Regions from separate parts of the Siminovitchia sp. FSL W7-1587 genome, predicted to be linked through region 1. Evidence: riboswitches for the same ligand, from Rfam matches in the RefSeq annotation. Region 1 holds a riboswitch; each other region holds the start of a gene.

Region 1 (10,401 bases):
TAAACAGTCGGTGCAGGCAGCGGCCATGGGGCTTAAATCACTGCTTGGACTCGTGTGTGATCCGGTTGCCGGGCTTGTCGAAGTGCCTTGTATTAAAAGGAATGTCATCGGCACTTCAATTGCTTTTACAGCGGCGGAAATGGCTCTTGCCGGCATTCAGAGCAGAATTCCGTGTGATGAGGTCATTGGAGCGATGTATGATATCGGGAAAAGCATGCCGCGGACTTTAAAGGAAACAGCGCTCGGCGGATTGGCCGCTACCCCGACGGGAGAAGAGTTAAAGCAAAAAATAATGGGGAAACCGTGTTTAAGAAATGTGAATTAATATCAGTGAAGAGGGATGAAGTCATGGTAATCAACATAACGGATACAGCTTTAAAGGAGTTAAGGGAACTTGTGTTGGAGGAAGGAATTTATCCCCGGATAGACGCTGATATTTCGGGGGGCTGCGGTATGGCTGTCAAATGTAGAGTTGTTTTTGATGAACCGCGTCGAAATGATTCAATTGTAGAGTATGAACATATTCAGATTCGGCTGGACCGGTTTACAAAACGGATTTTACAGGAAGAAACAAATATTGATTTCACTGAAGAACTTGGCTTTTTTATCAACGAGAGCTTTGTTGCCAGTGATTGTATGATCGAAATCGTATAGGTTCAAAAATGAGAGAAGGGAACAGTATCCAGCTCCTTTCTCTCTTTTTTATGGCTATTGAGGCGTTTTTTCAAATCCGGATGCAATGAAAGGATGGGCTGGTCTCCACATTATGCATCCTTGGGCCCTGACGGAGCTCCCCAAAACAGCTTTATTCACATAAACTACTTCTGCGAGTTAACGTCAACTGTGAGAAAACAGGAAGCGCCATTTTAAAAGCAAAAAAGTTTGCAGAGGCATATTTTCCTCCGCAAACTTTTCAATCATTATTTAGCTATTGGTCCACCCAGTTGTTTGATGAGTTTATCAACATGTGAAAACTTGGAGAAGTTTTGATCGAACTTGCCAGCCAATTCTTTGGCTTTCGCATAGTAGGCTTTTTCATCAGACCAGGTTTTGTTTGGTTGAAGTACTTCATCAGGCACTCCAGGAACGTGGAGTGGAATAGAGAGACCAAATACTTTATCTTGAACGGTTTCAACGTTTTCTAATTCTCCATTTAGCGCTGCTTGAACCATGGCGCGTGTGTAGCTTAAATTCATTCTGCTGCCGACTCCATATTCTCCTCCGGTCCAGCCTGTATTAACGAGGAAAACCTGGACTCCGTGCTCATCAATTTTCTTTCCGAGCATTTCAGCATATCGTGCAGCCGGGAGCGGTAGGAATGGCGCTCCGAAGCATGTCGAGAATGTCGCTTCAGGTGATGTAACGCCTCTTTCTGTTCCAGCGAGCTTGGACGTGTACCCGCTCAAGAAATGGTACATGGCCTGCTCCTTTGTTAACTTGCTGATTGGAGGCAGTACGCCAAAAGCATCGGCAGTTAAAAATACGATAACAGAAGGATGGCCGGCGATGCTTGGTTCAACGATGTTGTCGATTGCCTGGATTGGATAGGCCGCTCTTGTGTTTTCCGTCAGCGTTGTGTCATCATACAGCGGTTCGCGTGAATCCGGATCAACAATGACATTCTCTAAAACAGAACCAAATGTAATGGCATTATAAATTTGCGGCTCTTTTTCTACTGATAAGCCTGCCGTTTTTGCATAACAGCCGCCTTCAACGTTAAAGACTCCGTTTGGAGACCAGCCGTGCTCGTCATCACCGATTAACCGGCGGTTTGGATCGGCAGACAATGTCGTTTTGCCTGTTCCGGACAATCCGAAGAACAATGCTACATCGCCCTCAATTCCAACGTTGGCCGAGCAATGCATCGATAAGATGTCCGCTTCCGGGAGAACATAGTTCATGACAGAGAAGATGGATTTCTTCATCTCTCCCGCATACTCTGTTCCACCGATTAAAACAATTTTTCGTTCGAATGACACGATAATAAACGTTTCTGATTTTGTGCCGTCAACTTCAGGGTTCGCTTTGAAGCCTGGAGCTGAAACAACAGTAAATTCAGTTTGATGTTTTGCAAGTTCTTCCGCGGAAGGGCGTATAAACAGCTGATGGGCAAAAAGATTATGCCAGGCATATTCATTCACGACTTGGATCGGTAAACGGTACTTTTCATCAGCTCCGGCAAATCCTTTAAAAACAAAAATTTCATCTCTTGATTGTAAATATTTGATCACCTTCGTGTAGAGCTTTTCAAATACATCTGAAGAAATGGGCTGGTTAACGGAACCCCATTCAATTTTGTCTTTTACAGATGGTTCCTCTACAATAAACTTATCCTTAGGGGAACGGCCTGTATATTTTCCTGTTTCGGCGCGCACTGCACCTGATGCAGTAAGAATTCCTTCATTGCGGTTTAATACTTTTTCGACCAGCCGAGGAACTGATAATTGTAAATGAACGTTTTGCCCATTTATTAATTGAGTTAATTCGCTTTTGATGCCTATTGAACTCATTCCTTACCCTTCCTTTGTTTTGATTTTTAAGTTTTAGGTACTTGAGAATTAGTATAACACATTTAAATGAATAGTCTATACTATTTTTGAAGATTTCATGAACATGGGCTGGCATTTCATTATATACCCTATTTCTTTAAAAAAAGCCAGAAAAGACTCTTTTTCATGAAAATATCGCCCGATTTTCCAAGATCTTTATATAATTAAGGGTTCCCTGTTGACATCGTTTTATCATTTAGGTTATGATTTTATAATGAATGGATACTCTTATCCTGAGATGGTGGAGGAAACAGGTCCTTTGAAGCCCGGCAACCTGCTATGAGCAAGCGAGTATGCTTGACGAATAGAAAGGTGCTTACCTGTAGCAAGGTCGAAAGCCTTGGACGATAAGAGTGAAAGGCTCGAACACGATGACAAAACCTTTCCTCAATGATTTACTGTGGGGAAAGGTTTTTTTGCTTTATTTGGCAAGTTCGCATGAAAATGCTTCATATGAAGCATTTTCTATTGGATCCATTATTTTTATTGTTAAAAGGAGGAGCTTTGATGTCCAAAAATCGGCGGTTATTTACATCTGAGTCCGTTACTGAGGGACATCCGGATAAAATTTGTGATCAAATATCTGATGCCATATTGGATGCCATCCTTGCCGAGGATGCAAATGCCCGTGTGGCTTGTGAAACATCCGTTACGACCGGGCTTGTTTTAGTTGCCGGGGAAATTACAACATCTACTTATGTTGATATTCCAAAGATCGTTCGCGACACTTTGAAAGGCATTGGGTATACACGTGCAAAATACGGCTTTGATGCCGAGACATGTGCGGTCATTACTTCGATTGATGAGCAATCGCCTGATATTGCTGCGGGGGTAGATGTCGCCCTTGAAGCAAGAGAAGGAGAAATGAGCAATGAAGAAATCGAAGCGATCGGAGCAGGAGACCAAGGGCTTATGTTCGGCTATGCATGCAATGAGACGAAAGAGCTGATGCCGCTTCCCATATCGCTAGCTCACAAACTTTCAAGGCGGCTGGCTGAAATCCGCAAGAACGAAGTGGTTCCGTACTTGCGCCCCGACGGAAAAACGCAAGTAACGATTGAGTATAACGAAGACGGAAAGCCTGTTCGTGTGGACACGATTGTCATTTCGGCCCAGCACCATCCAGAAATTACCTTGGAACAAATTCAACAGGATATAATAGAACATGTCATTAAGCCAGTCGTGCCTCCCGAATTAATGGATGATAAAACCAAATATTTTATCAATCCCACGGGACGCTTTGTTATTGGGGGACCTCAGGGAGATGCGGGGTTAACAGGAAGAAAGATCATCGTCGATACGTATGGAGGCTATGCCCGCCATGGAGGCGGCGCCTTTTCCGGAAAGGATCCTACGAAGGTAGACCGCTCTGCGGCCTATGCCGCAAGATATGTGGCGAAAAATATCGTGGCAGCGGGTGTTGCGGATAAATGTGAAGTGCAGCTCGCGTATGCGATTGGTGTCGCCCAGCCTGTTTCCATTTCAGTAGACACGTTTGGCACCGGAAAAGTGGATGAAGAAACACTTGTAAAAGCGATTCGGAAAACCTTTGACCTTCGCCCGGCAGGGATTATTAAGATGCTCGACTTGCGACGTCCTATTTACAAGCAAACGGCTGCTTACGGCCATTTTGGCCGGGCGGATATCGACTTGCCTTGGGAGAGGACCGATAAGGCTGATGCCCTTGTCAGCTTAACTTCTGTGTAATTTGATGCAGCGGAGCCGCATAAGTGCGGCTTCGCATTTTTTTACCTGAAAGAGCCAAAAAATTGTGTCATTGACATCAGTTATTGATGTGGGAGAATAGTTAATTAAGTAAGAAATATTTGGCATTGGGGGAATGATGATGAAAAAAAGACATACCTTTGTTGAATTGAGGGAATTTTTCGCCGATGGAACATGTGCTTGTGAGTATCCGAATTTGGGAACGAAAGAGCGAAAAAGAAGTAAGAAGGTGATAAAAAATGCTTAAACTTCCTGTCATCGTAGCGCCGATGTTTTTAGTATCAACGCCCAAAATGGTTATTGAAGCGGGGAAGTCGGGCGTCATCGGTTCCTTCCCGCTTTTAAATGCTCGTCCTGCTGAAGTATGCGCGCAGTGGCTTGAAGAAGTGAATAAAGGCTTGGCGGGAAAGGCTTGGGCTGTAAATTTGATTTGTCACAGAAAAGCAAATAAACGATATGATGAAGATATTGAGCTAATCCGGACATATCAACCGCCGATTGTGATTACATCTCTGGGAAATCCCGGTGAAGTGCTGGACATTGTACATGGATATGGCGGACTTGTTTATTCGGATGTTGCTCATATCAGCCATGCGAAAAAAGCGGCACATATAGGAGTAGATGGATTGATTTTAGTATGTGCTGGCGCCGGAGGGCACGGTGGTACGCTGAATCCGTTTGCTTTTATCGCGGCGGTAAAAGAATTTTATGATGGAACAATTATTTTGTCGGGGGCGATTTCTACGGGGAAGGATGTTTTGGCCGCGCGAGTAATGGGAGCTGATTTTGCCTATATGGGTACTCGTTTTTTGGCTGCACATGAAAGCAATGCGGATGATGAATATAAAAACATGGTGCTTCAGTCCACCATTGAAGACATTCTTTATACAGATGCTTTGAGCGGAGTCCACGCGAATATTCTGATTCCCAGCCTGATCAAGGAAGGGATTGATCCAGAGACATTAAAGCCGAACGAAAAGGTGGATTTATCGCATTTGGTTAACGTGAAAGCATGGCGCGATATTTGGTCTGCGGGCCAGGGAATCACCACTGTCAAGAAAAAGGAAACAACGAGGGAAATTGTGGAAATACTGTTAAAAGAATATGAGGAAGGAAAAGCGGACTTATTACAAAACGAATTTAGAGTAAAAATAGACTAATTGCTGAAACAACGGATCATACGAGAGGGCCGTTCACATATTGTCTCTCTCTTTTTTGCCAGGCAATATAATTTTGATTCGTTTATATCTGCAAATGAGGAGAAAATAATGTTAATATAAGTAAGGTATTGCTTGAATTTAATTAGAGTAGGTGACACACAATGTGCGGTTTTATCGGTTGCATCCATGAACAAGCAAAAGAACAAAATGATTCAGAGAAGAAATTGTTGAAGCAAATGAACGATTTAATCGTCCACCGCGGTCCGGATGATGAAGGCTTTTTTTCTGATGAACATATCCGTTTCGGATTTAGGCGGTTGAGTATTATCGATATAGAAAGTGGAAGCCAGCCCTTATCATATGAGAATGACCGTTACTGGATTATCTTTAATGGAGAAATATACAATTTTGTCGAATTGCGTGAGGAACTCGTAAAGAAAGGATTTTCCTTTGAAACGGAATCGGATACGGAAGTCATCCTTGCCCTGTTCAGCGAGTTAAGGGAAAAAGCGGTTGAGCGTTTGCGCGGCATGTTTGCTTTTGTCATTTGGGACAAAGAAAAGCAGGAGCTGTTTGGCGCGCGCGACCCATTTGGAATCAAACCATTTTTTTATTTGGAAAACGATGAGGAGACATTTTTTGCTTCAGAGAAAAAGAGTATTTTGCTTGCGATGGAATCCAGTGAGTTACATTTGGATTCATTACAGCAATACATGACTTACCAGTTTGTGCCTGAACCGGAGACGATGACGAAAAACATTCGAAAACTGGAACCGGGACATTATTTTACAAAAAAGCCTGGAGGGCCCTTGAATATCGCCCGTTATTGGAAAGCAAACTTTTCCCCTGTCGGACACCGTTCGCAGGAAGAGTTTATCAAAGAAATCCGGGATGTGCTGTTCGACTCGGTTAACATTCATATGAGAAGTGATGTTCCTGTCGGATCTTTCCTGTCAGGCGGAATAGATTCATCATTAATTGTATCAATTGCCAAACAATTCCACCCGAATATTAAAACATTCTCCGTCGGTTTTGAAAGGGACGGATTCAGTGAAATTGATGTGGCAAAAGAAACAGCCGATCGTCTAGGAGTGGAAAACATCAACTATGTTATTTCTCCTGAAGAATATATGAACGAGCTTCCCAAAATTATGTGGCATATGGATGACCCGTTAGCGGATCCTGCGTGTGTTCCTTTATATTTTGTCGCGCGTGAAGCGAGAAAGCACGTCACCGTTGTTTTATCCGGAGAAGGAGCCGATGAACTCTTTGGAGGTTACAACATCTACAGGGAGCCACAATCGTTGGAGATGTTCAATAAAATCCCCGATGTCGGAAAAGCTTTGTTAAGGTCTTTGGCCAGCGCTCTTCCTGAAGGTGTAAGGGGAAAAAGTTTCATCGAACGCGGTGTTACTCCAATGGAGGAGAGATATATTGGGAATGCGAAAATGTTCTCTGAGGAAGAAAAGCGGTCTTTACTCGTCAAATACAACGGAGCCGTCGACTTTCGCGATGTAACAAAGCCTTTGTATGCTGAAACGGCCGGGTATGATCCGGTTGACCGGATGCAGTATATTGACATCCATACATGGATGCGCGGGGATATTTTGCTGAAGGCGGATCGGATGACGATGGCGCATTCTCTTGAATTACGGGTGCCTTTTCTTGATAAAGCAGTGTTTGATATCGCTTCGAAGATTCCGACATCGTTAAAAACAGCCGAGGGTACGACAAAGTACATATTGAGAAAAGCGGCGGAAGGAATTGTGCCGGATCATGTACTTAACCGGAAGAAGCTTGGATTTCCAGTTCCGATCCGGCATTGGCTGAAAGCCGAAATGCATGATTGGGCGGTTGATCTCATTAAACAAAGTGAAACCGGCCACTTAATCAACAAACAGTATGTACTGGATTTGCTGGATGAGCATTGCCGCGGCAAGTTGGATCATAGCCGTAAAATTTGGACAGTACTTGTCTTTATGGTATGGCATGGAGTGTTTGTAGAGGAAAAATATGATTTTCAAAAAGAAAAAAAGGCAGCCGTTTCAGGATCTTAGTCTCCTGAATATGTAAGAGCTTGGCTACCCATTTGCACCCATGATTTTTCGAAATCTCTTATGGGTGCTTTTTTATTTTTCTTTCCTGTTAACGGGTCGTTGAAATAGACATATTTTTCATCGTAACCGGTAATCAGGACGGAATGTTCTTTCATGGTGATTTTGACTGGGCCTGATTTTGTTTCCCACGTTTCAAAATAGGAATCATCCAGTTCACGGTATTCGGCATTAATGATGACCCAGACCGGCCGGCCGGTTGAAAGGGGAATCTTTAATTCTTCGAACGATTGCCCAGTCAAGTTGACCATTTTTCCAGGAAGGTATTTTTCTCCGAGTTCCATAATCGGCCCGTGGTAAACGCCAAGGCCCGGCTCGCTGAATGTATACATATTTCCAACAAAGCCTTCGTTCGGATTTCCGAAATACACTTTGCCGTTTTTTACAGTGCGGGGCGTGGGATCTTTCTTTATTTCTTTTGCGAGTTTCATTTTGTCGGTAGAGACTCCCGCACTTTCCAAAAGCATGGAAAGGGCAGTTACTTCACAGCCGCGGGGCAGTTCGGGCATCTGATTCACAACGGGGGCGTCTATTAACACCTGATCTTTAATGGGGATGATTTCCATATTCCCGCTTTTTGTTCCTCCTTGAAAAGCGATCGCCTGATTGCTTTTCGGGGATTGAACCGTGTTAAATAATACAAATATGAAGGTTGCTGCTGAAAGCAACACAGCAATCGTATAGCCCCATGAATCCCGTTTAAAATAAAGAAACAGCAACACGAGCAGCAGTGAAGGGATCATAATATACAACACTGATGTATTCATTTTTTTATCACCCGTCTTAAAACAATTCGTTTGAAATGCTTATTGTTTTAATCGGCATAAATCATGAAAGCTTAAGGTGAAGAACCGTCAAATATGTGAACATTTACTTTTTTTGCAATGATTGATAGTAAACCCCTTTTTCCGCATACTCCCTTGAAATTCTTTCCATCTCCGCCCTGTCGGCATCGGTGACCTCGCGGATCACTTTTGCCGGACGGCCAAAGGCGACCGTGTTTGGGGGGATTACTTTTCCTTGGGGAACGAGGCTTCCGGCTCCAATAAAGGCGCCTTCCCCGATTTCCGCCTGATCCAATAGGATGGACCCCATGCCAATAAGGGCTTTTTTTCTTATAATACAACTATGGAGGATCACTTGATGTCCCACTGTCACTTCATCCTCGATAATAAGCGGGTTCCCGGGACTTTGATGCAGTACAGAGTTGTCCTGGATATTTACTTTTTTACCGATGATGGTTGGGGCAACGTCCCCGCGAATGGTACAATTAAACCAAACGCTTGATTCCTCCCCGATGACGACATCTCCAGTGATTGTCGCATAGTCCGCTATAAAGACGGATGGCGCGATTTGCGGTGTTTTTCCATTGTAAGGGTAAATAGCCATAATAAAACATCCTTTCTTGCCATTAATGTATATCGCTTTAACTGGCAGTAAGCCCATATCCAAAATTCGATGTGAAGTAGGGCAACTGGCAGTAAGCCCTATTTCAAGAAAACGAGAATGGAAAGTATGGGATCAACAGCCAGTAAATGCCCGATTGGTTCAGCGAACCATCAGCAGACGAAAGTCCGCAGTTTGAAGTTTCACTGTACCCCTATCTTAACGAAAATGACGGAAAAAGTGTTAAAGAAGACTCATTAAGTAGAAATACGGGGAGAGTATACGTATGATAGAAGAAGGAACTTTCACATTGGTTTATCAAACAGCCAATTTATTGTTCTTGAAAAATACAGGCAAGGAGTTTACAACATGAGGAAATGGGAAGCTGTAGGGCAAGCCCGTGGCGTTATCGTACTAGTTCATGGCGCTATGGAGCACCATCGGCGGTATGGATGGCTCATAGAAATGTGGCGTGTGAACCATTTTCATATTGTAACGGGGGATCTGCCGGGACAGGGGCTGACGACCCGCTCGCACCGGGGCCATATCGACTCTTTCAATGAATATATTATCGAAGTGGAAAGCTGGATCGAGGAAGCTGAAAAATATGAATTACCCGTATTCCTTCTTGGCCATAGCATGGGTGGTTTGACAGTGATCAGGCTTCTTCAGGAAAGAAATATAAAGCCGGCAGGCGTCATTCTTTCATCTCCTTGTCTCGGTCTTGTGGAATACCCGTCGCTGACGATGAACGCCTTATCTGTCGGGTTGAACTGGATTGCCCCAGAGATCAAGGTAAAGAGCACTTTAAATATTGATATGGCTACTAGAAACGAGGATGTGAAAGACCGGGCTTTAAACGATAGTTTATTTGTTACAAAGGTATCTGTCCGTTGGTATCGTGAACTTTTAAAAGCCATGAAGGCGGCTTTCACACACATTTCAACCTTTCCTGATGTTCCTCTTTTGGTTATGCAGGGCGGGGATGATAAAATTGTAGATAAAGCAGAAGTGGTCGAGTGGTTCAATCAGCTATCGGTTACGGAAAAGATTTATAAAGAATGGCCGAATTGCTTTCACGAAATCTTCAATGAACCTGAAAGAGAGCTTGTATTTGAATATGCAAAGAACTTTATTCACAACGAGCTGCTTCTGATAGAGTATAATGGTAACGAATGAGGTGATGTCAAAACATGTTGCCAACGCATCCAATTACATTAATGAATAAAGTATACCGCCAAATTATGCCGGCTGTTCATGAAGAGCTCGGTTACTGGAAACAACGTGCGGACGAGATACCAAATAGAGAGCTCCGACAGCAGGCTTTGGCAAGCATTGAACATAAAACGTTTCATTGTGAAGGCGGGTCTATCATGGCATTGGCTGCGCTGGAAAAAAAGCGGGATGTAATTAAATTTATCGTCGCCTACCAAACAATCAGCGACTACCTGGATAATCTTTGTGACC
Region 2 (10,401 bases), 1.9 Mb from region 1:
TGACTTGCAACGCCAAATTCAAATTCCGCTCAATCGAGGTGGCATCAAGCACAACAATCGTCAAATCCGGCCGCTCGAAGACAATAAAATCTCTTGCGACTTCTTCGTCCGCCGAGTTGGAAAAAAGGGAATACGTACCAGGGAGATCAATGATTGTGTAATCTACCCCCTTATAGGAAAACTGCCCTTCCGCATGGATAACGGTTTTTCCCGGCCAATTGCCAGTATGCTGTTTTAGTCCTGTCAATGTATTAAATAAAGTACTTTTTCCAACATTCGGATTGCCTGCCAACGCAATTTTAACTGGTTGCTGATGATTCATTTGCTACTAACTCCCCATATATTTTTGAACTTTCTTCCCTTCGCAGGGCAATAGTCGTATGGCTGACACGAAAGGCAATCGGATCGCCGAGCGGGCTTTTTTGCAGCACAATCACCTCTGCCGAAGGGACAAACCCTAAATCCAATAACCTTCTCCTCATCGTGCCCGTTACGAGTAACTTCTTTATTTTGATGCAATCCCCAATGTTGGCTTCATTAAGAGCAATCAACTCATGACCTTTCATCTCCTTTACCTCCCTCATATAAGTTGGGTTGTCTTTACAATGTTTCCCCCGACCAACATTTCTTTAATTTATATTTTATGCACACTAGTTGCCTATGTCAAACTTTTTCGCCAGAATGAAAAAAATGGGCACAGGATATTTTTAGGGCAGGGGAAGGAAAACATAAACGCGCTGTTTGAAACAATCGTCCATTAAGAGTAAAATAGAAATTATCGTTCGATATATATGAAGGAGATTTACTATTTTCATGAAGAAATCATATCTTTTGATTGTCCTCACTTTTATCGTTATGCAGTTGTCCTCTTATATTGGAGTACCGCTCTTTTTCCAAATAGGTACGAAGGTGCTTCATATTGATCCGGAGCAAATGAAAGTGAATGCGGTTGGTTATTGGATTCTGTTCTCTTTTAGTGTTGGACTTGCCCTTGTTCTTTTTCTTTTGAGAAAAAATGAGAAGTATACAAAAATAGAGAAGGACCAGCCGCTCCCCGTCGGACAATCTTTTACTTGGGCAATTATCGGTATTTTTATGGCCTTCTTTGCCCAGATTTCCGCAGGTTTGGTAGAGAAGGCGATTGGCATCAACCCGGGATCAGAGAATACACAGCAAATTTTACAATTGATCGAGTTATTTCCGGCAATCGTCATCATCAGTTCCATTATTGGGCCCATTTTAGAAGAGATCGTATTTCGAAAAGTCATATTCGGAAGCTTGTACGACCGCTTCCCTTTCTGGGTAGCCGCTTTACTGAGTTCCGTCATTTTTGCACTGGCCCATTTCGAGCCTGTTCACATTATTTTATATGCTACCATGGGATTCGTATTTGCCTTTTTATACGTTATGACGAAAAGAATTATCGTTCCTATCATCGCACATGTCTCGATGAACACGATCGTTGTCATACTTCAGTTATTCCTTGTCGATAAGCTGGAGAAATATATAGAAAAAACAGCACAATTTGTATGGTGGATAGGAGGGTTCTTTTCATGAGGTCACCATTATTTTCAGGTACTTTATATATCGTCTTGGGGTTTGTTTTTACATTTTTTGCTGTCCAGCAAGTGGATAAGAACGGCTTTGGTTTTATGGTTTATTTGCTGATAATTTTAGCCACACTGGATTTTGGAGCGGGGCTGCGTCTCATTATGCTCCACTTTCGGTTAAAAAAGGATCAGAAATAGGATGTATATAGTAACAAAGCCTGCTAGTACAGCGCTGGCCGCATAGTGTTGCCTTTTGCTGAAATGCAGTGCTGGAACTTCCTGCCTACAGGTTACGCCAAAGCCTCTTGATCAGTTTGTATGAGGACTTCCTGGATAAAAAAACAACATCTATTTAAAAAAACAGAGACATCGGTTTTTCGAAGTGCCCCTGCCATCGACAGCGAGCATTTCATTACCAAATGTCTCTTTTCTGTTTTATAAAGAAGACGCAAGACGCTTATTTTTCTTTACTATTTCGATAAATTCATAAAGCTGTTTTTTCGTACGTAAAAGGCTTTCTTCATCAATGATTGGGTTTTTCTGTTCCCTGTTAATTTGGCTATCGAGAAAATAAAGTCCTTGAAGACTTTTTCCTTTTAAAGAAGCAATGAGCGGTTTCAATGAGAATTCAATCGCCAATAAATGGCCCGGGCTGCCCCCGGTCATGAGCGGCAATACCGGAATATTTTTAAACACATCTTGAGGCAAAAGATCGAACAATGTTTTTAAAACTCCCGAATAAGCCGCTTTATAAACCGGTGATCCGACAATCACCCCCGCTGTCTCTTGAATATCAAGTGACACTTTTTGAATGGCAGGGCTATGAACATTTCCGTAAACCAAGTCCTCCGGCGGAATATCTTTTACTGAAACATGTTTTATTGAAAAATGTTCCCTCTCCAGCAATCTGCCTAGATAATCCAGAATCTTGCCAGATCTGGAAAATTCAGATGGACTTCCTGAAATAATGACAATATCACTCATTTTATTTTCCTCCCTTTAAGTGAAAACGATTTTAATTAACTGTATGAGCATGTTCTTCTCAACCCAAACGGATTAAACTTGCTACATTTTTTCTAATTGGCCACCTGTTTTATATCCAACAAATCTCATGTATCATTCACCAACCAATCAAATCCCTTCCATGAATGATTTTTCTTCCTTTACAGACGTATGGAGCGCAAAATCCCAAAACTCTTAGTTCTTCCACATCCTTTTTATGAAAGAACTGAGGAGTCACCCCTTCTTCTCTTCATTTGCTATTTTCTCGCTACCATTTTAGGCAACGGTACAAAAAAAGCACCCTCCCAATGCATGATCATGGAGAAGATGCCTTTAGTTGTCTAATCGGCAGCCTGTTTTCATTTGTTTGCTTTCATCATCGGGACTTTCCTTTGTTTCCTTTGCATGTTGTAACGCTTTTTTTCAGTCGTATCAATTTGGGTGATTTCTCCATCGTGCACTGTAATGACCAATGAACCATATTCCATCTTTTTCAATGCCGAAACAATGTCTTCAATCGCATTTTCCTCCACTTTTGCCATCTTCATCCCCCCATTAAAAAAACCTCTTCTACAAAATAAGAAGAGGTTTGCTTTAAACGTCATTTGTTCTCTTCTTATCTTTCAAGCTTACAAACAGCCTGCTGGAATTGGCACAGTACCTGACGGTCTGTTGCCGAGGCTTCAAAGGGCCAGTCCCTCCACCTCTCTGGATAAGAAATTACCTATTATTCAGTTGAAACGTCATTTATAAACGTATTTATATACTATCCCACTATAAATTATCTGTCAAGGATGAATTTTTCATCTTATAGCATTAACCTACTTGTTTTATGGGCTATAGATTAAAAAAGCACCGGAAATATAGGATGCTTTTTTAATCTTCATCACTCTCTGCTGCGGAAGCCTGCGCTTTTTTATAACCCACCTTTGAAATCCAGATGCTGATCTCATACAAAATGAGTAATGGAACGGTCACCATCATATGCGAGATTAAATCCGGAGGCGTAATGAACGCTGCTATAACCAGCAAAATAAAGTACGCATATTTTCTGATCTGTACCAAAAACATCGGCGTAACGATGCCCAACCTTGTTAAAAACAAAATGACGACCGGAAGCTGAAACAAAACTCCAAACGGTACGGTTATCTGAAAAAGAAATTGAAAATATTCATTAATGCCAATTGTTGTCTGTATCTCCATATTGCTCGATAACCCAAGCATGAACCGTATCACAAATGGAAACAAAATAAAATAAGAAAAAAGGACACCTGCTAAAAATAAAAAAACTGAAACCGGTATATAGCTGAGCGTTGCCTTCCGTTCCTTTTCCAAAAGACCCGGACTGATAAAGGCCCAGAGCTGATACAAAATAACGGGGGATGTTAAAATAAACGCCAGAACAAACGTCATTTGCAGAAACACTTTAAACGGATCCGTCACACGGAACGCATTCATCGTAATGTCCTGGGCAGCGCTTGCATGCTGAATCAGCTTAATAAGAGGCTGTGATATAAAAAAGCTGGCAATGACAGCCAACACAAAGAAAACGACTATAATGACCAGCCGTTTTCGCAATTCCTCTATATGATCGATGATCGACATATTGTTTTGACTCATGATTTGTTCATCCTATCACTTATCGCTGTCTTTTTTCGTCTCTTTTTCATCATCGTCTGCCAAACCTTTCGTCGCGTTCTTAAATTCACGCAACGTGTTGCCCGCAGCCTTACCAAGTTCCGGCAACTTCTTTGGTCCGAAGATCAATATAGCAACAAGTGCGATTACAAGTAAACTGCCTACACCTGCACTCACTGCGGCCACCTCCTATCTATAGTTTTATTTTAATGGAAACCCGTCCAATTAGCCATTGAAAAATCATTTATGGTTGTGAATTTTCCGTGTCATCGAGAGGATAATGTTTCAAAAAGTAAACGAGCGACTGCAGCTCCACCGCTAGATCGATATGATGAACACGGATCGACTCCGGCACATTCAGCCTTGCAGGGGTAAAATTCAGTATTCCCTTTACACCGGTATGTTTAATCCGGTCAGTGATGGCTTGGGCGGCACTTGCCGGCACAGTTAAAATAATGACGGCCACTTCCTCTTTGCTCAATCTTTCTTCAAGTTCGGACAAAGCATAAATCGGTACATTGCTGATCTTTTTCCCAATTTTGTTTTTGTCGACATCGAAAGCCATTTCAATTTTTGTATTGTTGTTTTTTAAGAAATTATAATTTAAAAAAGCTGTGCCTAAATTTCCTACACCAATTAAAGCGACTTTCGTCACCTCATCTTGGTCAAGTGTCTTGCGAAAAAATGACAGCAAGTAATTTACATTATACCCATATCCTTTTTTTCCAAGCGCGCCAAAATAAGAAAAGTCCCGCCGAATGGTAGCGGAATCCACTTTCACCGCTTCACTTAATTCGGCCGAAGATACGCGCTGTTTTCCTGATGCATGTAAATTTTTCAAAAACCTGTAGTATAGCGGAAGCCTCTTTGCAGTTGCCTGTGGTATTTTTAACGTTTCCCCGTTCATATTCAATCCTCCATGCCAAAAAGAAAAAAGCGCTGCAGTTTACCCGTTTGCGGAATGAATGTCCTGCAACTGATAAACCTATTCCATTTCACGGCGATAATCGCTACTGGATACCCCGCCTGTTTTTTCTATTAGATAGGTTGGACCTATGATCATTCCCTTGTCTACGGCTTTGCACATATCGTATATAGTGAGTGCGGCTGCCGAAACAGCAGTTAATGCTTCCATCTCTACTCCTGTATTACCGACAGTTTTTACTTCAGCAGTTATTTCCAGGATTTTATGATTCTCGGATCCTTCCATCCAGTCAAAGGAAATATTAACTCCTTTTATCGGGATCGGATGGCACATCGGGATTATTTCCCATGTTTTTTTCGCGGCCATGATCCCGGCTACTTGCGCCACAGCCAAAACATCGCCCTTTTTTATTTGCTGATTCGTAATTAACTCATAAATATGGTCGTTCACTTCAATACTGGAGCGGGCAGCAGCAGTGCGGACTGTTTCCGGCTTTCCGCTGACATCCACCATCTGTGCCCTGCCTTCATTGTTAAAATGCGTCAATTTTTCCACGGCCAAACACCTCCTTATCATTCTACACTATTTCGTGTATACTGTCTGTTTTTGCCACCTAAAAAATCAATTGTCAAATATAGTCAACATGCGATACACTGTCTATGACTAGGGGTGGAAATTATGCTATTATTGCAAGTTCAACAGCTTTCAAAGTATTTTGGGGCTGATTTGGTACTTTCAAATATAAAATTGGAAATTCGCGAAGGTGACCGGGCAGCTCTTGTCGGCAGGAATGGAGCCGGAAAGTCTACCTTGTTAAAGATCATCGCTGGAGAACTTTCACATGATTCCGGCCAAGTAGTCAAACCGAAAGATGTAACAATTGGTTATTTGGAGCAACATACAGGCTTGGAATCAGAATTAACGATTTGGGAAGAAATGCTTTCCGTATTCAGCGAAGTACGAAACATGGAAAAAGAGCTTCGAAAAATCGAGCAGAAGCTTTCCGATCCGGCGAATTACGAACGTGAAGGTGCCTATGAACGTCTATTGAGTGAATATGACAGGCTTCAAGAGCAGTTTAAAAAAATCGGCGGTTATCAATATGAATCAGATATACGTTCTGTCCTGCACGGCTTCCAATTTTTCGAAGAAGACTATGATAAAAATATCGCCAGGCTGAGTGGCGGACAAAAAACGCGCCTGGCGCTTGCAAAATTGTTGTTGTCCAAGCCGGACTTGCTGATTTTGGATGAGCCAACAAACCATCTTGATATTGAAACCATGGCCTGGTTAGAAAAATATTTGCAAAATTATCCGGGAGCCCTTCTCATCGTTTCCCATGACCGTTACTTTCTCGACCAAATCGTTTCTTTAGTATATGAGCTGTCCCGCCATGAAATGGCGGTCTATCATGGAAATTACAGTAAGTATCTCGAGCAAAAAGCCGAGAGATTTGAACAGGAAATGAAACTGTATGAAAAACAGCAAGGTGAAATTTCCAAACTGCAAGACTTTATACAGCGTAACCTCGCAAGAGCGTCAACGACTAAACGAGCGCAAAGCAGACGCCGCAAATTAGAAAAAATGAATATCATGGATCGTCCCGAAGGCGACACAAAATCCGCTTCTTTTTCATTCACAATTGAGAAACAAAGCGGAAATGACGTGTTATCCGTTTCAGAGGCGAGCATTGGCTACAATGGACAGACATTGGCCAACCATATCAATATGAGACTTACCCGCGGCGACAGTGCCGCCCTTGTCGGGCCAAACGGGATTGGCAAATCTACGTTGTTAAAGTCGATCATAAAAAAAATCCCCTTCCTATCCGGGGAGATTCGATATGGAGCAAATGTTCAATTCGGATATTATGATCAGGAACAGGCCAACTTGTCAACCAACCGAACTGTTTTACAAGAATTATGGGATCGCTATCCGCTAATGAAGGAAAAAGAAGTCAGATCCGTATTGGGCAATTTTTTGTTTACCCAAGATGATGTATTAAAAACCGTTTCGTCATTGAGCGGGGGAGAAAAAGCGCGGCTCACCCTCGCCATTCTCATGCTTCAAAAGGCGAACGTCCTCATTCTTGATGAACCGACGAACCACTTGGACTTGGATAGCAAGGAAGTGCTGGAAAACGCGCTTGTGGATTACCCGGGAACCATTTTATTCGTTTCCCATGACCGATATTTTATCAACAGGATTGCTACGAAAGTGATCGAACTATCCACAGAAGGAACAAAAGAATTTCTGGGCGACTATGATTATTATGTGAATAAAAAGACGGAAATGGCGGAGCTGGCACAACTGCAACAGCCGGAATCAAAGAACACACAAGTAGACAGTAAACATTCATACGAGCAGGAAAAAGAAAAAAGAAAACGCGAACGGCAACTCAAAAGGCGGATCGCTGAAATGGAAGAATTGGTGGACCAATTGGAAGCGGAACTGGACATAAAAGAGCAGTTGTTAACAGATCCCGCTGTGTTCAATGACCACGAACGAACTCTTGAAATTCATCAAGAAATGGAAAGAATTCAAAGCGAAATGGATGAATTGCTGGAAGAATGGACGAGGCTTTCAGAAACACTTACGGAATATGACATACCGTAACAAAAATCATGTATTATCCCGATGGGTACTCCGTCGGGGATTTTTTTACCCACAATCTTGTCCACATTTTAAACGTTTACATCATAAGTTATAAACAAACCTATACACATTATCCACACTATATTCGCTTATTCATCCACAAAATGTCGTTTCCAAGCTAGTATATGATCAAGTTATCCACAAAAAAAGACTCCGTTCCAACCGGAGCCCTTACTTTTCTATATCCAAACCGGGGTGCGCATTCATATCAAGTGCACCTCTTATCCCAGCTTCAAATAAGACAGTTCCTGCCGCCGCAATCATAGCGGCATTATCTGTGCATAAATACAGGGGAGGAATAACGAGATCTACATGTTCTATTCGCTCAAAAGCGGATTCAAGTGATTTCCGCAGCCCTTTATTTGCGGCTACCCCTCCGGCCAAAAGTACTTGTTTTACGCCCAATTCTTTAGCAGCCCTGATCGTTTTTTCCGTCAACACTTCCACTACGCTTGCTTGAAAACTCGCCGCCACATTTTCTGGAGATATTTTTTCCCCGCGCTGTTCCGCATTGTGGAGCGTGTTGATAACTGCGGATTTAAGACCGCTAAAACTGAAGTCATAAGAATCCTCTTCCAACCATGCTCTTGGAAGATCAATAGTCGCCGTCCCCTCTTGGGCAAGTCTGTCGATATGCGGTCCGCCGGGATATGGCAAATTCAATGTCCGCGCGACTTTGTCATATGCTTCTCCAGCAGCGTCGTCCCGCGTTTCACCGATTACTTTAAATGAACCGTGCTTTTCCATATACACAAGTTCCGTATGGCCTCCTGAAACGACTAGCGACAACAAAGGAAACGTAAAGTCGGTGATCAGTCGGTTCGCATAAATGTGGCCGGCAATATGATGAACACCGACAAGCGGAATATTGCGGCTAAAAGCCAATGCCTTCGCAGCATTTACACCGACGAGCAGAGCACCAACCAATCCCGGTCCCTCCGTTACGGCAACAGCATCAATATCTTCAAAAGTAACGGCTGCTTGCTTCATTGCTTCTTCAATGACAATGGTAATTTGTTCTACGTGATGGCGTGATGCCAGTTCCGGAACGACACCGCCAAACCGGCGATGGCTTTCAATTTGGGAAGCGACCACATTTGATAATATTTCCTTTCCATCACGAACGACCGCAGCTGCCGTCTCATCACAACTTGTCTCAATCCCCAGAACAACTATATTTTCTTTCTTCATAAATTCACCCACATCACTAACGCATCTTCTTGGTTGTCCGTATAATATCTTTTTCGAATGCCGCCTTCTTGAAATCCCAGTTTTTTATAAAGAGACTGGGCAATGTCATTACTTACCCGTACTTCGAGTGTCATCTTATTCGCTCCGGCCTCTTTGGCAAGATTCATCACTTTAAAAAGCAGTTGTTCCCCCAATTTTTTTCCACGATGTTCTGGAAGCACAGCAATGTTTGTAATATGCGCTTCATCCAAAATAATCCATACACCGCAATAACCTACTTCAATCCCGTCGAGCGTAATAAAAACGTAATATGCAAAGCGGTTATGAGCGATATCGTTATAAAACGCCTCTTCGGGCCAAGGCGCCGAAAACGAGCGGCTCTCGATCTCCACCAATTTACCAATATCTTCAAGTGAGGCCAAGCGAAAAGATATATCTTGGCCGACACTCGTGCTTCGATTTATCATGGTTTCTTCCCCTGCCTCTCCAGCCACTTAGCTTCGGCTTCCACAAGGCGTATATAATTTGGAGTAAACGAATGAATATCCTCAGGGGGTAGGTATAGTCCAAGCAGGCCTAGTTCTCCTGGCCTTGGATTGTATTCACCAACGTGAGAAAAAAATGCCTGGTCTTTGAGAGCGGACCGAAAAGTTTGCTCATGAAGCGGCACGTCGTTTCCATTAAATAAAATCGGTACCGTTTGGTCTTTTAATAATTCAGCCCACTCCGTGGCCAATATATTCCGGTCCTCCATGACCACTTGAAGCTTGCTCTCTTTAAATTGGTATAGGCCCGTGTAAATCAAACCCCGCCTCGCATCAAACAGCGGTGAAATATATCCTGGAAAATAGCTGCCTGTCATTGCAAGCACAGCCAAGCTGGAGACACCCGACAAAGGTATACCCAAACTCCAGGCCATTGTTTTAGCGATTGTCACACCAATCCGCACCCCAGTATAAGAACCTGGTCCTTTGGCTACAACAATTTTATCAAGTTCACCGGTATCTGTTTCACAATCTTTCAAAAGTTGCTGAATCGCCGGCATGACTCGCACACTGTGGTTCTTCTTTATGTTCGTAATGTATTCCCCAATTACTTTCGACTCACTTACAAGGCCTACTCCCAATACTTCGTTCGATGTATCAATTGCCAGGACTTTCATGAAAAAACTCCTTACATAAAGCTTTATATCTGGTGCCATAAGGTTTAAAAACAATCTTGCGATTTTCGCCGCCTACATGATGCAAATAAACAGCAAGTCTATCCGACGGAAGTTGCTCCTGGATAAAATGAGCCCACTCCACAACCGTTACACCATCGCCTTCAAAATATTCATCAAAGCCGAGGTCTTCAAAAGAATCTTCCAAACGATAAACATCCATATGATAAAGCGGAAGCCTTCCTTCATACTCTTTAATGATGGTAAAAGTAGGGCTATTC
Region 3 (10,401 bases), 370 kb from region 1:
CTTCAGCTTCAAAACTATCAGATTTGCAAAATGAACAAAATGAAATTGTCAACAAGCGGTCCAATGTTAATGAATCCATAGAAAAAAAGAACAACCAAATAAACAAGCTTGAAAGCGAAAAAAGCGGGCTTGAGTTGCAGGTGGAAAAGCTCGAGCGGGATATCACCGCCACGAGCGATAAAATTGGACAAAAAGAAAAGCAAATTGCTGACACGAAAGCAGAAATTGAAAAGCTCAAAGCAGAAATTGAAGAATTAAAATTAAAAATTGAAAAACGGGACGAGCTTTTAAAAGAAAGAGCCCGGAACATTCAACAAAATGGCGGCTCAGTCAATTATATTGACGTGTTTTTAGGATCTGAAAGCTTCGGAGACTTTATTGACCGCTTCTCGGCGGTATCCACTATAGTAAGTGCCGATAGGGAAATCATGGAGGAGCAGCAACGCGATAAAGATAAGCTCGAAGAAAATAAAATAAAAGTGGAACAGAAGCTTGCCGATCTTAACAACATGCTAAAGGAACTCGAAGAGTTAAAAGCGGGCTTGGATTCACAAAAAGCCCAGAAGGCTGAAGCGGTAAAACAGCTCGAAGCCGAGAAACAACATGCCGAGACTGAAAAACTCTCTTTGGAAGAAGAAGAGAGAATCCTAAGCGCGCAAAATGCCGCGATTCAAGAAGCGATCAAGGCGGAAAATGCGAGAATAGAGCAAGAAAGAAAAGAGCGTGAGGCAGCAGAGGCGGCTGCGGCAGCTGCTGCGGCTAAACAAGCGGAACAAGCCCAACAATCCAAACAATCTCAACAATCCAAGCAGGCTCCGCAAAGCCGTCCTTCCGCTGGAGGAAGCAAGGGTGCACCGGCTGCTCCCAAAAAGCAGTATTCACCTCCAAGCAACTCTGGTCCCAGCGTAGGAGCACCGCCTGTATCTTCAGGAATGTTCACAAGACCTGCCGCAGGCAGATTTTCATCCGGATACGGGCCACGCAGTGGCGGATTCCATTACGGGCTTGACATCGCAGCGGGTGGAACAGTGCCAATTGTGGCGGCAGCTGATGGAGTCGTCTTTCGATCCGAATTCTCCAGCAGTTACGGCGAAGTTATTTATATCACACACCGAATGAATGGCCAAACTTATACAACCGTATATGCCCATATGAGAGAGGACAGCCGTAAAGTAGGCAGTGGCCAATCGGTCAAAAAAGGCCAGGTCATTGGATATATGGGCAATACCGGACAGTCTTTCGGACAACATTTGCATTTTGAAATCCATGTAGGCAGCTGGAACGGAGCAAAATCAAATGCAGTAAACCCAAGACAATATATTAACTAATAAGGGAAAAGCGCCGCATCCGCCGGGATGCGGCGCTTTCTGGTTTAGGCGATGCTCCCGCACGCATTTTGCGTGCGTGGAGCATCGCCTACCCGCGTATAAAGCAAAATACCCGCGTATAAAGCAAAATACCCGCGTATAAAGCAAAATACCCGCGTATAAAGCAAAATACCCGCGTATAAAGCAAAATACCCGCGTATAAAGCAAAATACCCGCGTATAAAGCAAAATACCCGCGTATAAAGCAAAATACCCGCGTATAAAGCAAAATACCCGCGTATAAAGCAAAATACCCGCGTATAAAGCAAAATACCCGCGTATAAAGCAAAATACCCGCGTATAAAGCAAAATACCCGCGTATAAAGCAAAATACCCGCGTATAAAGCAAAATACCCGCGTATAAAGCAAAATACCCGCGTATAAAGCAAAATACCCGCGTATAAAGCAAAATACCCGCGTATAAAGCAAAATTCTCCATTTGAAAGTGGTTCTCGACCAATGTGAAACGCATCGAGGCCGTCAATTATATGTGGAGAAGGAAATAATGTGGTAAAATAAATTCAGTTTGTTCGATGTATCTAAATGAAAGATGCGAGGGGCGAAACTATGACGTGGGCAATGGTTACTACAGGCATCATTAGTATTTTTCTTATCTTAAATATTGTGCTCGCAGGCTTTGTTGTTTTTCTCGAAAGAAGGGATGCGGGGGCAACGTGGGCATGGCTTTTGGTATTGTTTTTTATACCGGTTGTCGGCTTTGTCCTGTATTTGATTTTTGGGCAGAATTTAAGCCGAAAAAAAATATTTGATTGGAAAGATCAGAATAAAATCGGGATTATGGAAATAACGGAGAATCAAATTCAGTTGCTTCGTTCAGGGAATTTTCCATTTCATGGCAATAAAGCGGCTCAGTATAAAGACTTGATCTATATGCTGCTCGTCAACGACAGTGCAGTGCTGACACAAGATAATCATGTCGATATTTTTACGGATGGCAATGAAAAGTTTGAGGCGTTAATGGATGATATAAGATCTGCCAAGGACCATGTTCATCTCGTATACTATATTATGCGCAGCGATGATCTGGGGAATAAGCTTTTATCCTTGTTGGTGTCGAAAGCAAAAGAAGGTGTGGAGGTACGTGTTCTTTATGACGCCATGGGTTCAAGGCGACTACCGAGGAAGTTTTTTCGTCCGCTGATTGAAGCCGGCGGAAAAGTGAGTGCTTTTTTCCCTGCGATTATCCCTCATCTTAACTTGCAGGTGAATTATCGTAATCATAGGAAGTTGGCAATCATTGATGGAAAGGTTGGCTATATAGGCGGCTTTAACATCGGAGATGAATATTTGGGGTTAAATCAAAAGTTTGGCTACTGGCGGGACACTCATTTGCGGATTTTTGGGAAGGCTGTGTTTGCCATGCAAACACGTTTTATTCTGGATTGGAACCAAGCGTCTTCCAGTAAAATCAGTTATGAAGACAGACTGTTCCCCGAGATAAATTCTATTGGGGATACGGATGTCCAAATTGTTTCAAGCGGTCCGGATTCCGAATGGGAGCAGATTAAGTATGGATATATCAAAATGATCAACTCTGCCAAAGATTATATTTATATACAAACTCCCTATTTTATCCCGGATGCGAGTGTATTGGACGCATTAAAAATTGCTGTATTGTCTGGTGTAGATGTAAGATTGATGATTCCGAATAAGCCTGACCATCCATTTGTGTACTGGGCGACGTATTCCAATGTTGGAGAAATGTTAAAAACGGGCGCAAAAGTATATATTTATGAAAATGGCTTTATTCATGCAAAAACATTAATCGCGGATGGTAAAATTGCCACAGTGGGAACGGCCAATATCGATGTACGCAGTTTTCGTCTCAATTTTGAAGTGAACGCTTTTTTATATGATGACGCAGTTGTTGAAAAACTCGTTGATATTTTTAAAAAGGATGTCGAACTGTCACGGGAGCTCACCTACAAAGAATATTTAGAAAGGCCGCTTTTTATACGATTCAAAGAGTCGATTTCCCGTTTATTGTCACCAGTTCTTTAATATTTCTGAAAGAAAAATGGGGTAATTGTTTTGAAGTGGTATACGATCGGCCCTCTCTCTTTTCCTGCTTCTTGGGCAGCCATTGGCGCAGCGTTTTTGCTTACATTTCTTTACTTTGTCATTCAAAGAAAAAAAGCAGTGGCAGACGATATGGGCAATGCATTTTTTATATTTTTTCTTATATGGAAGCTAAGCGTCATCCTTTTTCAATTTTCAACTGTGATCAAGAATCCGCTGATGATCCTATATTTTAATGGTGGCTGGAAAGGCTATGCATTAGGCATGGCCGGGGCATTTATTTATCTGTGTGTAAAAGTGCTGCGAAACAGGCTAAACAGTAGCCTGCTCGTGGAGGCATGGTTGTTTTCGGCCCTTGTGTATGAACTTGCGTTCTATCTGTTGAATGCGCGGCATATACTAATGGGGTCTATCCATATATTGGGAGCGATCCTGTTTTTCTTATGGACAAGGAAAAAAGCGGGACAAACCATTTGGCAGTTGCAACTCCTCATCTTATTTACATGTTTCCAAGCCTTCATCTATTCTTTTAAGGGAGACATGCTATCTGCTCCGATGGCAACGTACGTGGCGGTTTGTGGCGCTTTAGCCGCAACCATCCTTACAGAAAGGAAGAGAGCCGATGAGTAAGAGAATATTTGGACTGGCACTGATTGGCTTATTGCTGGGGATTGTGGTTGTGAATATCATCAAGGATATACGTGAGAACAACGAAATCAAGTCGGCTCAAGAGCAATTCAACTCTCAAGCAGCAGAAAAGACTTTTGCGAAAGAAGGTTTAAAAGAAGGGGAAGTACCTCCAGATTTTGAGCTGTCGTCATTGAATGGGGAAAAAAAGAGACTTTCAGATTACAAGGGAAAGAAAGTCATTTTAAATTTTTGGGCTACTTGGTGTCCCCCTTGCAAAGCTGAAATGCCTCACATGCAACAATATTATGAAACGAAGGCGAACAGCCAAAACGTGGAAATTATCGCGGTCAACTTGACATATGCTGAGCGAGTATCCAATAAACGTTCAAAAGTGGAAGAATTCAAAAGCGAATACAAACTAACATTTCCGATCCTTTTGGATGAAGAGGGAGATGTCGGGAACACATATCAGACGATCACCATTCCAACGACCTATATGATTGATACAAATGGGATTATCCGCAAAAAAATCATTGGCCCAATGGATCAAGAAATGATGGAACGACTTGTTTCAGAAATGAATTAATGTTTTATTTTTGAAAAATGTTTGACAGGCGATAGAGCGGTAGTATATACTTACATGCAAGAGTTAAAACAACCACATAAAAACTAAATGATATCAGCATTACTCTTATCAAGAGCGGCGGAGGGAATAGGCCCTGCGATGCCCGGCAACCTTCAGTTTTTTCTGAAAAGGTGCTAATTCCTACAGGTCATGACTATGGCTTGGAAGATAAGGGGAGGAAAAGATAAATCAGCCCTCTTCTTATTCGGAAGGGGGCTTTTTGATTTACGAAATCTCCCCCTTTTCTCAAGATTGAGACGTTTAATCGCCATAAATCTTATTATTCCGATGGCTTTAAAATCATTTTAAGGAGGGTGTCAAAAAATGACACAAGGAAAAAATTATCAGCCGGAAACAGTATTGCTTCATGGGGGACAGGAGCCAGATGAAACAGGATCTCGTGCAGTTCCCGTGTACAGAACAACTTCTTATGTTTTTAAAAACACGGAACATGCCCAAAAATTGTTTGCTTTGGAAGAGCCGGGCAACATTTATACAAGAATCATGAACCCGACCGTGGATGTATTTGAAAAAAGAGTAGCGGAACTAGAGGGAGGCACAGCTGCTGTTGCTCTTTCTTCTGGAGCGGCGGCTATCGCGTTTTCCATCTTGAATATTGCCGGAGCCGGAGATGAAATAGTAGCGGCGACCGATCTATATGGCGGAACATATAACCTGTTTTCAACCACTCTTCCGAAATATGGCATCCATGTAAAATTTGTCGATCCAAAAGATCCAGAAAACTTCCGTAAAGCGCTCACGCCAAAAACGAAAGCCATTTTTGCGGAGGTGATCGGAAATCCGAGCCTTCACATACTTGATATAGAAGCAGTTGCCAAAGTGGCCCATAACCATCGAATTCCATTGATCGTGGACAGCACGTTTGCCACACCATACTTACTAAGGCCGATCGAGTGGGGAGCGGATATCGTTGTTCATTCAGCCACAAAATGGATCGGTGGACACGGAACAGCGATCGGAGGAGTTGTCGTCGATGCCGGCAAGTTCGATTGGAATAACGAAAAATTCCCGGATTTTATCAAGCCGGACAGAAGTTATCACGGCATCCGCTACGGAATTGATTTGCCGGAAGCCGCATTTGCCGTTAAACTTCGCGTGCAATTGCTTCGTGACTTTGGACCTTGCCTAAGCCCGGACAATGCCTTTATTTTCCTGCAAGGACTTGAAACATTGCACGTTCGTGTTCAAAGACATGTTGAAAATGCCAAAGAAGTCGCTGAATTTTTACAAAACCATGATGCAGTTGAATGGGTTTCCTATCCGGGTCTTGAAAGTCACCCATCTTACGAGCTCGCTCAAAAATACTTGCCAAAAGGCCCTGGCGCCGTCGTCAATTTTGGCATTAAAGGCGGAAGGAAAGCAGGGAGAAATGCGATTGATAATGTTAAGCTTTGGTCTCATGTGGCAAATGTCGGAGATGCAAAATCACTGATCATTCATCCCGCGTCAACCACTCACCAGCAGTTAAGCGCCGAAGAATTGAAAAATACAGGCGTAACGGAAGAATTAATCCGCCTTGCCATTGGATTGGAAGCTGTAGAAGACATTACAGCCGACTTGGGGCAAGCGATTGAAAAAGCAGTTGAAGCTGTAAAGCAATCCAATTAAAATGCTGCATAAGGCTGTGAACGTCACGAGCGTTTACAGCCTTATTTTTCTGTAGGCACTAGCCGAATACCGACCGTTTCATATGGAGTAGCCAAATAGCTTTCGATGAGTCCTTGCTTGGAAATCTTTTCTTTGGAAACTGTTTTTTGTTTCAAGCTGATGGTAATCGGCTGTTTCAAAGGGAATTCATCCAAGCCGATTGTATGGCTATCCAGCCAGCGTGCATGCAGTACTCCCTTAGAAAAAACATTAAGTGTATGCGGCAGGGGAATGCCTTTGCGGAAAAATGGAAATTCTTTTTCTTTGTTTACACCGGGTTCATTGAGACAAATATACAAAGATAAATTGTCACAAAGCTGGAGAAGTCCATAGTGGAAATCGAACAACGACTGCTTAAAGTCGGTAATGGATGTCATCAGCCTATGCTGCCTGGCCTTTTCGGATGTAACAAATTGTTTCGCTTCGGGGGTTTCATCATGCTGTTGAAAACGCACATAATGTTCACTGCATAAGAGTGCTGCGTATGGATCGCGGCTTTCTACTTCATTTATCCCGCTGCTATATATAAGTGTTTTGGCAGGTGGGGGAAAATCCATAAACGTGTACGGAGCCCGTTTTTTTTCGTTCCAAAAAGGCTGTTGGTCAATCATTTTCCAACCGCAATCATGATTGGCGACAGCGTGCAGAACCGACTTTTTCCATTTCACACCTCTGAAGTATTCTGGCTGCCAATAGGAAAAAATTTCACCTGATATGCGGGCATGATGGTCTTGTTCGATCATGACAAATTCACCCAAACGGTCCCTGACGATCATGAGGCGCCTCCTTCATATGATCATTCTTTATATGGTAACATTTTTTCGCCCCGTAAACAGGTATGTCGTAAACGGCATGAAGGATGCATGGATATTACCCCACTGTGAGAAGAAGCGGCTGTTTCGATAATACGTTCGCCAAGTTTGAACTTTCCTATTACTGCCACTGGTAAAACATACTAAGATTAGTGGGTAAGATCATCGACGGATGATTTTACCCACTATTTCTTTTTTAAGATATAGTGAGAAGTGAGAGAAAGCCCGACCGTAGCCTCGAGGATTGCGAATCCGAATAAAAAACCGGGCTTCTTCACTTTCATTTTTGAATCAGGTTTAAGTATGTTGGGGCCTTGAGCTCGTGTATAGGAAATTGGAATCGAAATGAATAAGTGAAGAACTTTCATCACTAAGAGAGAAAAGAGGTAGTTAAATGGGAACAGTAATGGCTTTAGATGTATCAATGGGGAAAAGCTACAAGGTTGTTTACGACGATCAACAGTGTCTTTCTGAAGGTGAAGTAATACATAGTCAAGCTGGTTTTCAGGAACTCTTGGATGAAATATATACACTTCCTGAAGATTTGATGCTTGTCTTTGAATCTACTGGAATTTACTCTAAGACGCTAGAAACATTCTGTCAAAAAAATCAATTACGTTATTGTTTATTGAACCCCTTGGCAGCCAAAAAGCAATTAGAACAAGGGACATTACGAAGCTGGAAAACAGACAAACATGACGCCCATAAATTGGCCCAAGTTCATCGACAAAATGATCGACCAGAAAAATTAGACCAACCAGATATTTATCATGATATACGTGATTTATCTCGCTTTTATCAAGAAGTAGAAGAGGATATAAAGCGTACACGGATGTATTTGCATAATGCGTTACAATTAAGTTTTCCAGAACTTGAGAGATTCTTTTCTAGTAGAGTCACACCTTATGCACTTACACTAATCGATTTATTTCCACATCCAGATTTTGTATTACAAACAAGTAAAACAAAAATAAAAAACCTTTTGATAAGAAGTACCACTAAAAAGATATCCGAGAATCGTGCGAAGCAGAATGCAAGTGAAATTTTTGAATACGCCAAAGAGTCTTATCCAGCTGTTTCATCAAGTAGTGTTCAAACTCAAAAGGTTCAATATTACGCAAGACAACTTCTTCAACGATTAGAAGAAAAAGAAAAGGTTTCTAAACAAATGACCGAGAAAGCCAAACAACTTCCAGAGTTTGAGTTACTCATAAGTTTTCCAGGCATTGGTGACATAAGTGCAGCACTCTTTATTGGTGAAATCGGCGACCTATCACGCTTTTCTGATCATAAGAAAGTAAATGCCTTTATTGGGATTGATATTCGGAGATACCAATCAGGAAAATATGCAGGCCAGGATCACATTAATAAGCGTGGTAATCCAAAAGGAAGAAAAATTTTATATTTCATTGTCCGGAACATGATTCGTCAACAAAAAGCAGCACCAAATCACATTGTAGATTACTATTACAAATTAAAAAAACAACCTCATCCGAAGAAGGACAAGGTTGCGGTAGTAGCTTGCATGAACAAGCTACTAAAATGTATTTATTCCATGGTCAGGAACAATACGAAGTACGATTATTCGTACACGGCCTCTATGGACCAATAAATCAATTAGATTATATCACATATCACACCTCAATTTAAAAATAAAATACTTGAGGTTTATTTCTTATGCCCAGATATTCCATACAAAGTAAATTGAAAAGTATTATAAAGATACTTGACTAATCGTAGGAAACGAGGCTGGGACACAACAAAATCAGCTGATGAAAAAACGAACAATACAGTGAAACTTCATTTAGTAGGAGTTTTCTTCCATCTCCTACTGAATGTTAGTTGAACCAATCGGGCATTTAGTGCCGTTTTTTCGCACTTGGACCTTTTATATTTACTCAAGATTTTGAAGTGGGAGTCTTACGGCACCTTACATGCGGGATAAAGTGAAACTTCATTCAGTAGGGCTCCTACTGAATGTTAGTTGAACCAATCGGGCATTTAGGTGCCGTTATCTCCCAGTTAGACCTTTTATATTAACTCAGGTCTTGAAGTGGGAGTCTTACGGCACCTTACATGCGGGATAAATTGTCCTAGTGTATCATACGCATCAACATAGGTAGACTCCTGCGGGAATAGCTCAAGCTGAAGCCGTGCCCGCGGAAAGCGAAATATGTTGACGCAGCGATGATAGGAGTTTTTTTACACAAATAAACCGAACAATTATAAATGAATTGTTCGGTTTATGCCATTTCGTATTTGCTTATGTCCCAGCCCCCGTCATTTTCATGGGCTTATTCATTTCCTTCATTAGTGATAATAAGTACGACGCGGCGATTTTGGCTTCTTCCTTTTTCTGTTTGGTTTGAGGCAATAGGATGATATTCCCCGTACCCGACAGTTCTAAGCCGTTCAGGGGAAAGTCCGTGCTTCTCAATCAAATAATGCACCACTTGATTGGCTCTCGCTGTTGATAAATCCCAGTTGGAAGGAAACCGCTCTGTTGAAATGGGGCGGTTGTCTGTATGCCCTTCTACTTCGATCATATTCGAGATTTCTGATAACATCGGAGCCATGTCATCCAAGAACAATTTCGCTTCATTTATTAAATCAGCTTTCCCTGATGGAAAAAGCATGACCTCCGGTAAAACGACTTCAATGCCTTTATCTGTCGTCGTGACCGTCATTTCATTTTCCAGGCCGTGCTCCGAAGCATACTTGCCTACATAATCCAAAATTTCCTCAATGCGCTTTTCCCGCTTAATCATATCGGCCAATTGTTCTTCGTATTCGTTCGGAACAGTCGTGCCTCCCTCTCCCGGAGCCCCTCCGCCAGAATCTTGTTTTAAATTGTTGTGATTTTGGAATGAGTCGGTAACAGATTTAAATTTTTCGGCATTTGTATCCGAGTAAGAATACAGTAAAACAAAAAGAATAAGGATTACTAATGATAAATCTGCAAAGGTAACAAGCCATGCCTGATTCGTTTTTGTTCCCTTAAACCTCTTTTTGTTCATATGTCCTGTCTCCCTCAAGCTTATCCAGCAGTGCGGTACCTTCGGCGCTTTCTATTAAGTACATTTGCAGCTTGTCTTTCAAAATGGCCGGTCCCTCTTCATTACGGATGCTGACCAATGCCTCAATGATCACTTCTTTTAAAAAGACCTCTTCTTCAGTTAACAGTTCCAGCTTATTGGCAATTGGAATGAACACAAGGTTGGCCAGGAGTACTCCGTAAAAGGTTGTAATTAAAGCAACCG

Evidence for each region. Region 1 has a riboswitch for S-adenosylmethionine ahead of metK (methionine adenosyltransferase). Riboswitches for the same ligand answer to the same signal wherever they lie in the genome.
Region 2: it holds a riboswitch for S-adenosylmethionine, as region 1 does, so the genes downstream of both, NST31_RS07325 (YezD family protein) here and metK (methionine adenosyltransferase) in region 1, are expected to answer to the same signal.
Region 3: it holds a riboswitch for S-adenosylmethionine, as region 1 does, so the genes downstream of both, NST31_RS14655 (O-acetylhomoserine aminocarboxypropyltransferase/cysteine synthase family protein) here and metK (methionine adenosyltransferase) in region 1, are expected to answer to the same signal.

What each region holds. Positions count from the first base shown of each region.
Region 1 covers NZ_CP150169.1:3,498,282-3,508,682, forward strand. The annotation lists gene sdaAA (L-serine ammonia-lyase, iron-sulfur-dependent, subunit alpha) at 1-325, shown strand, start outside; gene NST31_RS16545 (iron-sulfur cluster biosynthesis family protein) at 349-654, shown strand; gene pckA (phosphoenolpyruvate carboxykinase (ATP)) at 921-2,510, opposite strand; SAM riboswitch class I at 2,775-2,903, shown strand; gene metK (methionine adenosyltransferase) at 3,057-4,256, shown strand; gene NST31_RS16560 (nitronate monooxygenase) at 4,514-5,434, shown strand; gene asnB (asparagine synthase (glutamine-hydrolyzing)) at 5,596-7,491, shown strand; gene NST31_RS16570 (C39 family peptidase) at 7,488-8,315, opposite strand; gene NST31_RS16575 (gamma carbonic anhydrase family protein) at 8,419-8,937, opposite strand; gene NST31_RS16580 (alpha/beta hydrolase) at 9,304-10,113, shown strand; gene NST31_RS16585 (tetraprenyl-beta-curcumene synthase family protein) at 10,128-10,401, shown strand, end outside.
Region 2 covers NZ_CP150169.1:1,575,195-1,585,595, forward strand. The annotation lists gene NST31_RS07300 (FeoB small GTPase domain-containing protein) at 1-322, opposite strand, end outside; gene NST31_RS07305 (FeoA family protein) at 300-566, opposite strand; gene NST31_RS07310 (type II CAAX endopeptidase family protein) at 814-1,557, shown strand; gene NST31_RS07315 (YdiK family protein) at 1,554-1,748, shown strand; gene ssuE (NADPH-dependent FMN reductase) at 1,986-2,534, opposite strand; gene NST31_RS07325 (YezD family protein) at 2,912-3,094, opposite strand; SAM riboswitch class I at 3,166-3,271, opposite strand; gene tatC (twin-arginine translocase subunit TatC) at 3,429-4,172, opposite strand; gene NST31_RS07335 (twin-arginine translocase TatA/TatE family subunit) at 4,188-4,367, opposite strand; gene NST31_RS07340 (redox-sensing transcriptional repressor Rex) at 4,435-5,097, opposite strand; gene moaC (cyclic pyranopterin monophosphate synthase MoaC) at 5,176-5,670, opposite strand; gene NST31_RS07350 (ABC-F family ATP-binding cassette domain-containing protein) at 5,794-7,731, shown strand; gene tsaD (tRNA (adenosine(37)-N6)-threonylcarbamoyltransferase complex transferase subunit TsaD) at 7,942-8,961, opposite strand; gene rimI (ribosomal protein S18-alanine N-acetyltransferase) at 8,958-9,428, opposite strand; gene tsaB (tRNA (adenosine(37)-N6)-threonylcarbamoyltransferase complex dimerization subunit type 1 TsaB) at 9,425-10,123, opposite strand; gene tsaE (tRNA (adenosine(37)-N6)-threonylcarbamoyltransferase complex ATPase subunit type 1 TsaE) at 10,104-10,401, opposite strand, start outside.
Region 3 covers NZ_CP150169.1:3,132,213-3,142,613, forward strand. The annotation lists gene NST31_RS14635 (peptidoglycan DD-metalloendopeptidase family protein) at 1-1,328, shown strand, start outside; gene cls (cardiolipin synthase) at 1,946-3,388, shown strand; gene NST31_RS14645 (hypothetical protein) at 3,419-4,036, shown strand; gene NST31_RS14650 (redoxin domain-containing protein) at 4,029-4,622, shown strand; SAM riboswitch class I at 4,725-4,836, shown strand; gene NST31_RS14655 (O-acetylhomoserine aminocarboxypropyltransferase/cysteine synthase family protein) at 4,986-6,290, shown strand; gene NST31_RS14660 (DUF3891 family protein) at 6,332-7,105, opposite strand; gene NST31_RS14665 (IS110 family transposase) at 7,536-8,753, shown strand; gene NST31_RS14670 (OmpA family protein) at 9,436-10,158, opposite strand; gene NST31_RS14675 (MotA/TolQ/ExbB proton channel family protein) at 10,139-10,401, opposite strand, start outside.